Regions from separate parts of the Pseudodesulfovibrio sp. JC047 genome, predicted to be linked through region 2. Evidence: predicted binding sites of a transcription regulator. Region 2 holds the regulator's gene; the other holds the start of a gene.
What was found. The regulator sigma-54, encoded in region 2, starts transcription at its own class of promoters, with help from an activator protein. The targets are predictions, from matches to a motif close to CTGGCACGGNNNNTGCTT.

Region 1: GO013_RS05480 (SHOCT domain-containing protein) is a predicted target of sigma-54. The motif match lies at 1,899-1,916, and genes of this name have one in related genera.

The regions. Positions count from the first base shown of each region.
Region 1 is NZ_WUEH01000006.1:87,735-92,106, forward strand. Features, by position in the region: gene cysS (cysteine--tRNA ligase) at 7-1,464, shown strand; gene GO013_RS05480 (SHOCT domain-containing protein) at 1,597-1,866, opposite strand; gene rpmB (50S ribosomal protein L28) at 2,130-2,345, opposite strand; gene GO013_RS05490 (DUF177 domain-containing protein) at 2,555-3,073, shown strand; gene rpmF (50S ribosomal protein L32) at 3,147-3,326, shown strand; gene plsX (phosphate acyltransferase PlsX) at 3,337-4,372, shown strand, end outside.
Region 2 is NZ_WUEH01000008.1:120,164-124,535, forward strand. Features, by position in the region: gene rapZ (RNase adapter RapZ) at 1-112, opposite strand, end outside; gene GO013_RS07180 (PTS sugar transporter subunit IIA) at 131-580, opposite strand; gene raiA (ribosome-associated translation inhibitor RaiA) at 584-1,126, opposite strand; gene rpoN (RNA polymerase factor sigma-54) at 1,162-2,571, opposite strand; gene lptB (LPS export ABC transporter ATP-binding protein) at 2,809-3,534, opposite strand; gene lptA (lipopolysaccharide transport periplasmic protein LptA) at 3,535-4,372, opposite strand, start outside.

The DNA of each region.
Region 1 (4,372 bases), on a different contig from region 2:
AATTCAATGAGACTGTACAATACGCTGAAACGACAGAAAGAGGAATTCATCCCGGCGAACGGCAATGACGTCAATATGTACGTCTGCGGCATCACGGCATATGATCTCTGTCACATCGGTCACGCCCGCTCCAGCGTGGTTTTCGACGTGTTGTATCGGTATCTCAAGCGGAAGGGATATTCCGTCAATTTCATTCGCAACTTTACGGATATTGATGACAAAATCATCAAGCGTGCGAATGAGGTCGGAAAGGAAGCGGCTGAGATTGCGGAAAAGTTCATTGGCGAATTTTACGTGGACATGGACAAATTGTCGGTGTTGCGTCCTGATGTGGAACCCAAATGCACTGAGCATATTCCCGAGATGATCGCCTTGACCGAACGGCTCATCAGCAAGGGACATGCCTATGCCACGCCGTCCGGGGATGTGTATTTCAAGGTCCGTTCCTTTGAAGGATACGGCAAGCTGTCCGGTCGTAATATCGACGAACTCGAATCCGGCGCACGTATTGATCCGGGTGACGAAAAGCTTGATCCGCTCGATTTTGCTTTGTGGAAGAGCGCAAAACCCGGCGAGCCGTCCTGGGAATCCCCATGGGGGCTGGGCCGACCCGGTTGGCATCTGGAATGTTCCGCCATGTCCGAAAAATATTCCCCGCTGCCGCTTGATATTCATGGTGGTGGTCAGGATTTGTCGTTTCCCCACCATGAGAATGAAGTGGCGCAGTCCGAGGCCGATACCGGCAAACCCTTTGCCAATTATTGGGTGCATAATGGGTTTGTCCAAATCAATTCGGAAAAGATGTCCAAATCTCTTGGCAATTTTTTCACCATTCGTGATATTCTCGATAAATTTCTTGCGGAAACACTGCGTTATTTCCTGCTGACCATGCACTATCGCAGCCCGCTTGATTTCTCTTTTGAGGCTTTGGAAGAAGCCGAGAAAGGCATCAAGCGCATTTATTCCGCGCTTGCGCAGGTCGATACGGAATTGACCAAATCCAAGTGGAAAAAATCGCCGTTCCCTGAAGAGCTTGTCAGCGAGCTTGCCCAGATCGAAACCCACTTTGACGAGGCCATGGAAGACGATCTGAACACTGCTGGTGCGATGGGCCATATCTTTTCCGCCATCCGTCTGGCTGGCCGTGTCATCGAGGACAAGACGCTTCGTAAATCCGAAGGTGGACGCGAGTTTTTTACCCGTATCAAGACCGACGTGGCCAATTGGGGTCAGGTCCTTGGAATTCTCGAACGGGAACCCGTTGAATTTTTGACCGAGTTGCGTGATAACCGCGCCGCCCGTACCGGCATTGATCCGATGAAGGTGAACGCCCTCTTGGATGCCCGGCAACAGGCCCGTAAGGACAAGGATTTCGAAAAATCCGACGCCATCCGCGACGAACTCGCCGCAATGAATGTTGAAGTCAAGGATACCCCGCAAGGTGCAACCTGGGACGTTCAATAAGCGGTCACATTGAACCGCTTCCCGCGAGACTAGCCCCGTCGGGGGCTGACAATGGCATGAGAAAAGCCCCCACCGGGAGAGAGAACGGTGGGGGCTTTGTTATGGGGAGGAGGAGTATTGTCGTGGTGAACTTTACAGATTCTTTTTCATGGTCTCATAATCTGTCACAGAGATTTCTCCGGCTGCGTAACGGCGTTTCAGAATAGTCTCGGGATCATCTGGACCGGTGTGTGTGGCAGGTTTTCGAAACATGCGGACCGTGAAATAGATGATAAGTCCGATAATGATGAGCGGGAGGATGCCGCCAAAATGGAAGGGCATCCATCCTCCGGCACCGTGTCCGCCGCTGTGCCAGAACCCTGCGTTGCTACACCAATTCCCTATTGTGCTGAAAAATTCCATGTGAGTACCTCGTTCGTGCTTTTTAAAAAGCAAAGCACATACCGTGCCAAAAATATATATGTCGAAAAAACAGTGGGTTAATGGAATTCCAACGTAAAAATATGTGCAAGTTTCAGTGCTTTGTGCAGTGGAGTGCGCATTCTTTTGCACTGGTCAGCACCTGGGAATGAGAGGATGCAGTGCTCAGTCAATGAACGCAAAAAAGCTGCCACCGGCAATTCGGTGGCAGCATAGCTTTTACTAGCTAAAAAATCTAAACGGACTTAGGCGTCGGTTTTTTTGCGAGCAACAGGCTTGACCACCGCACCGTTACGGATGCAGCGGGTGCAGACTTTGATGCTGACGACCTGTCCGGACTCGAGCTGATGACGAACCTTCTGCAGGTTGGGCATGAAGCGACGTTTTGTTTTAATGTGTGAGTGACTGACGTTGTTGCCGCTCTGAGGGCCTTTTCCACAAATATCGCAAACCTGTGACATTGCGACCTCCTAATGTATTCAAATGAAATAGTTCAATTTAGTTCGTTGCTCATAGCTCGGAGTTGGTAGCTTCCCCAAGCAGCGGGAGAGATTCATTACCGAGCCTTCAGGCAAATGGCAAGGTTTTTTTTCCTTGACAGGGGAATTTGTTACCATATAGGAAGCAGCGGTTGTCCAGTGGGCCATAATGCCTTCGGATGGAGAATATTATGTTTGAATTATGGATACCAATAAGTGATAGTGCCGATGACGGCAGAGAGTTCACCTATGACGACCAGACGCTGTGGCGTGCGGGGTGGAAAGAGTTTTCCATGCCTGTCAAGCCAGGGAAGGATCTGGTGGCGATGTATTCCCTTTTGCCGCAATCCGATAAGGGCGTGCTTGTTCGTGGAACCTTGAAAGGGTCCGTGAATATTCGCTGTGATCGTTGTGCCGCTTTTTTCGAATTGCCCATTGACGCAACGTTTGATGCCTTCGAGCAGCTTCCCGATGAGGAATATGACGAAGAGCCACGCATTCGTGAGGAAAATGGTCAATTGCAGCTTGATTTAGGCTCCGTGCTCTGGGAAGAATTCGCCGTTGCACTGCCGTTTAAACCGCTGTGTTCAAAGGATTGTAAGGGTATTTGTCCTGGTTGTGGCAAGGACTTGAATACGTCCGAATGCGAATGTGAGCCGGAAGAAGGCGACGAAAGACTTGCGGTTTTCCGCAACTTGAAGATAAAGTAACCCCCCTTGCTTGGATAGCCAGGCTATCCGAAGTGAGGAGCAGATCAAAAATAAAGAGTAAGAGGTATACACCATGGCAGTCCCCAAGAAAAAGACATCCAAGTCCCGTAAGGGTATGCGTCGTTCCCATGATAAGGTCGCCGCTCCGAACGTTATTTACTGCGAGTGCGGCGAGCCCACTCTGCCCCATCGCGTTTGCGCCGCCTGTGGCACCTATAAGGGCCGTCAGGTAGTCAGCAACGACGATGCCTAGCATTGATTCCATCAAGGCTCCACGGATAGCCGTGGATGCCATGGGGGGCGATTATGGCCCTCGAATTGTTGTACCCGCTGCGGTTGAAGCCGCACGCGAAGGTGTTGCTGTTGTCCTTGTTGGCGATCAGCCGCTCATTGAGCGGGAGCTTGCCGATTTGAATACCGCCGGGCTGGATATTTCAATCGTCCATGCTTCACAAGTTGTGGAAATGGACGATAAGCCTGCGGATGCGTTGCGACGCAAAAAAGATTCGTCCATTCAGGTGGCATGCCGCCTGGTTAAGAATGGCGAAGCTGATGGCGTTGTTTCTGCTGGAAATTCAGGTGCTTCTGTTGCCTGTGGCATGTTTATCCTTGGCCGTATCAAAGGGGTTTTGCGTCCGGCTCTTGCCGGGATACTCCCCACGGAGAAGGATCCTGTGATTCTCATTGATGTGGGAGCCAATGTCGATTCCAAACCGCAACACCTTGCACAATTCGGTCTGATGGCCGACGTCTTTGCTCGATATGTTCTGGAAATGAAGGACCCGTCTGTTGGCATTTTGTCCATCGGCGAGGAAGAGGGCAAAGGAAACGCTGCTGTGCGTGAAGCCTTTGACCTGTTACGGAAATCCGAACTTCGTTTCATCGGAAATGTCGAAGGCCGTGATATTTTCACCGGCGAAGTCGATGTCGTTGTCTGTGATGGATTTGTTGGCAACGTGGCCCTGAAATTGTCCGAAGGATTGGCCCGGTCTCTGAGCCATATTCTCAAGGATGAGTTGAAGTCGAGTTGGCTCTCCAAACTCGGAACACTCCTGTCTTTTCGTGCATTTAAGCGATTCAAGAAAGTCGTTGATTATGCGGAATACGGTGGTGCGCCATTGCTTGGGTTGAAGGATATTGTCATCGTTGCTCATGGAAAATCCAATGAGTTGGCGGTAATAAATTGTATCCGTATGGCCGCGACTTTTGTTCGCAACAATGCAAACGCCCATCTGGCTGAAGGGTTGGCTGCACATGCCGCCTTGGCCAGCAAGGCAGGTACAAGCGACAAATCTGCCG
Region 2 (4,372 bases):
AGCCATCAATACAGAAAAAGCCCAGATCCTCAAATACATTGAGGGCTGTGCTTTTCCCCGAACCGGAAAGCCCGGTCACAATGATAACGGGAAAAGGATTGGAAGGCGTCACGAAGAAGTCCTTTTTGGATTAAACACTTTTAAGCAGTCCCCACAACTCGTCACGTCCTTCGGCTTCTAAAAAAGAACGACGAAACGTCTCGTCTTTCAACAACCGAGAAATTTGCGCAAGAACTCGCAGGTGAATGCCCACGGCTTCTTCCGGGGCAAGAACAAGGAAAAAGATGGTACATGGCTTCTGGTCAAGGGCATCATATTCGACTCCCTTGAGACTTCGACCCACAATAACATGCATGGCATCGAGGCCATCCACTTTGCCATGAGGGATGGCAATGCCATCACCAATGCCGGTGGTCCCCAGCTTTTCACGTTCGAGAAGGACACGAACCGCGAGGTCCGTGTCCATCTCTGGATATTTTGCGCCCAAGGGGGCGATAAGTTCTTTCAAGGTATCCGATCGTGTTTCGGATACTATTTCGGGAAGGACACAGTCCTTCGCCAGGTAATCACCAAGTTTCATTTTCTAGTACCCAGGATCAATAAGACCATAATCGCCATTTTTTCGTTTATAGATGACATTAAGGCCTTCAGTTTCGGCATTACGGAACACCAGGAATTCATTTTCAAGCGCATCGAGTTGCATGGCGGCTTCATCAACAGACATCGGTTTCGGAACATATTCGTCAGTACCGACAATGGTGGGCGCAGAATCACTCGGCATATCCTCATAAGAAAGGACATTCATGTGGACCATCTTGTTTCCACGGCCCTTTTTCGAGCGACTTTTCATTTTTTCACGCATCTTCCGCAGCTGAGCTTCCAACTTGTCCAACACCATGTCAATGGTGGAATACATGTCTTCCGAAGCTTCATACGCGGAGATATGAATGCGATCCGAGTTCAAAATGACGTCCGCCTTGTGGCGAAATTTATCGACCAGCAGGTTGACCTGCAAATCGGCTTCCGAATCGGAAACGTATCGTGCTACCTTTTCAAACCGCTTCTTAGCGTATCCTTTGAGATGATCGGACGGCTCAAAGTTCTTGAAAGTGAAGCTGATGTTCATACGTTGCCTCCTTGTTTTGAGTGCGGCAAACAGGATTAGAAATACTGCTTGCGTTTTGAAGAAGACGGAATGCCCATGGCGGAACGGTATTTTGCAACAGTGCGTCGGGCGATATTAACCTCGAGTTCTTCCTTGAGAATATCACCAATCCGTTCATCGCTTAAAGGTTTTTTCGAGTCTTCATCTGCAATCATTTTCTTGATGAGCGCCTTGACGCTCTCTGAACCCACTTGTGACCCATCGTCCAAATCCAAGGCTGAGTTGAAAAAAAACTTCAGCTCATAAATGCCATGTGGAGTCGAAACATACTTACTCGTGGTAATCCGGCTCACGGTGGATTCATGCATCTCGATATCTTCGGCGACCTCCTTGAGGATCAATGGTTTGAGTTTTGTCACGCCTTCTTCAAAAAAATCTCGTTGAAAACCGACAATACTCTCAACCACTTTGTACAATGTTCTCTGACGCTGGTACAGACTTTTCATCAGCCATGCGGCAGACCGCATTTTTTCTTGAAAATATTCTTTTTCTTTGTGTGCGGCCCCTTTCATGGAATCCATATAAAAGGCGTTCATCTGTAATCGTGGCAATCCGTCTTCATTCAAAATGATGATGAAATCGTCACCATACTTGTACACGAAGACATCCGGGCTGACATAATGCGGCTCGGTGCTGGAAAAATTGGTCCCGGGCATAGGGTCAAGCGTTTGCATTAAATCCAGATAGGACTTGAGATCTTCCATGGAAATCTTGAATTTACGAGCCAAAGGCTTATACCGATTCTTTTCGAGATCTTCCAAATGGTCGGTGACAAGCGAAACAAGAACGGGATCGTCATATCCTAAGACATCCATCTGAACTAACAGACATTCCTGTGGCGTTCGTGAAGCGACCCCGACAGGATCAAGTCGTTGGATCCGAAGAATGGTTGATTCAATGTCTTCGCTGGACGCGTCAACCATGGATTGCAGATCCTCGGTGGAGGCCTGCAAATAACCATTTGAATCAAGATTACCGAGAATCATTTCACCGATCGCAATTTCCTGTTCGGTAAAATTGGAAAGCCGCATTTGCCAATTGATATGCCCCTCAAGAGAGGGCTTCGAAGCGAGACGAGCCTCGAAAGACATCCCTTCTTCGGGGATTTCGGCGTCGCGACCAGTGGCCTGTTTTGAAGTGCTGGAAAATTCTCCCAGGTAATTTTCCCAGTCGGCATTACGAACCAACTCTTCTTCAGCCTGGGATTCGGTCAACGTTTCCGACGCATCAGCAACATCAGCTTCCGTTTCCTTTTCATCAAGAAAAGGATTTTCCAGAAGTTCCTGCTGAACAGTTTCAAGCAACTCCAGACGAGAGAGTTGCAGCAATTTAATGGCCTGCTGCAACTGTGGTGTCATGACCAATTGCTGAGAAAGCTTGAGTTGTTGTCTAAGTTCCAATCCCATAATGTATTTCTCGAAAGGCTAATAGAGTCTTGTTTGATCCACCGGGTTCAAAGCAGGTTCCGGTTCTCCCTTTATGATTCTGATTTAAGTATGTCACACCTACGACAACGAAGCAAGGAGATTGTTATAACCTGCCGTTACTATTCATTATATAGTGGCATTGAAATAGCATGAAAAAGTGTACCAACGATTGGGTACACTGTAAATCGAGAAAGCGTAAAAGTTGAAACGCGGGAATTACAGGCTGAAGTCCTCGCCAAGATAAATCTGTCGTGCACGACTGTTTTGAACAATTTCTTCAGGCGATCCTTCAAGAATAACATTGCCTTCATACACAAGGTATGCCCTGTCACAAATGTTCAACGTCTCACGCACGTTATGATCGGAAATCAGAATACCGATTCCCATACTTTTCAAGACTGAAATAATTTCTTGAATATCAATGACCGCGATGGGGTCAATCCCTGCAAACGGTTCATCCAAAAGGATAAATTGTGGATCAAGAATCAAAGCCCGTGCAATCTCAAGCCGACGACGTTCTCCACCAGACAAAAACATGGCAGCCTGATCGGCCAATTTCGTGATGGTAAACATCTCCATCAATTCATTGGCCCGGGCCATTTGCTTTTTGGCAGACAATGAAGTCTGTTCAAGGATGATTTCCAAATTTTGTCGGACAGTTAGCTTTTTGAAAATGGAACTTTCCTGTGGAAGATAACTCACTCCCATTCGAGCCCGTTCATGAAGCGGTTTTTCCGTCAAATCTATGCCGCTCAAAGTCACATTGCCGGTATTTGGCTCGACAATGCCCACAAGCATATAGAATGTCGTTGTCTTTCCCGCGCCATTCGGACCGAGTAGCCCTACAACCTCTTGAGGATTCAGCTCCAGATTGATGCCGTGCACGACCTCTTTTTGGCCATACCGTTTGGAAAGATTTGTCGCCCGGAGTCCTTTTTCCATTTATTGCACCTTCATGTTGCCAGGTGTCATGAAAATAGCCTTGACCCGTTGCCCGGTTCCACCCACCACTTCAGATCGATTGTCTTTGATATCAAATTTGATAATTTCGCCGGTCAGACTATTAGGACCGTCCTGCAACAAAGGGTTCTGCTCCATTTGCAACATTTGTTCTGTGACAAAATACGTGAGTTTGCCACAGGTACCTTCCGATGTACCTTTCTTGGCTTTGACATTTCCCTCTGCAATGATGCGATCAACACTGTCCGCGGTCAATTTCTTGCCGGTTTTGGAAGAAAGATATGCAGACAAGGAATCGGCCCACAACGTAAGTTGTCCATGCTCGGCAACAACATTCCCCACAAACGAAACAACCTTTCCGGTCTCGTCATACGTCATCCGGTCAGAAGTAATTTTGACCGGCATTTTGCTTGGATCGATTCCAATTTTTGAGGCATCTTCCCGAGGTGCCGCGACAACGGGGGCCTTGACCTTACCCTCTCCTTTTTCCGTGGAAGAAACGGTTTGAGCCTGTTGTTGTTTTTCAACCTGAGACAGCACGGTCTCTTCAACTGGCTCCAAGAATTTGATATTGGAATATCCTATGGCTTTTTTCTTTTCCCGAACCGCTTCGGTGGGATTAAAAACTGCTGCCCATCCATTTTTGATAAAATCAACTTTGACCCGTTGTCCTTTGGTCAAAGTCAGCACATGCTCACTCGCTTTGTCAGGACGTTCCCGGACATTGAGATTAACAGTGGCTTCTCGAAGCTCTCCCCATTCCCCAGCCTGGACCGTAGAAGGGAAAATCAACAATGCCACCCCAAAAAATAGGGCCAAT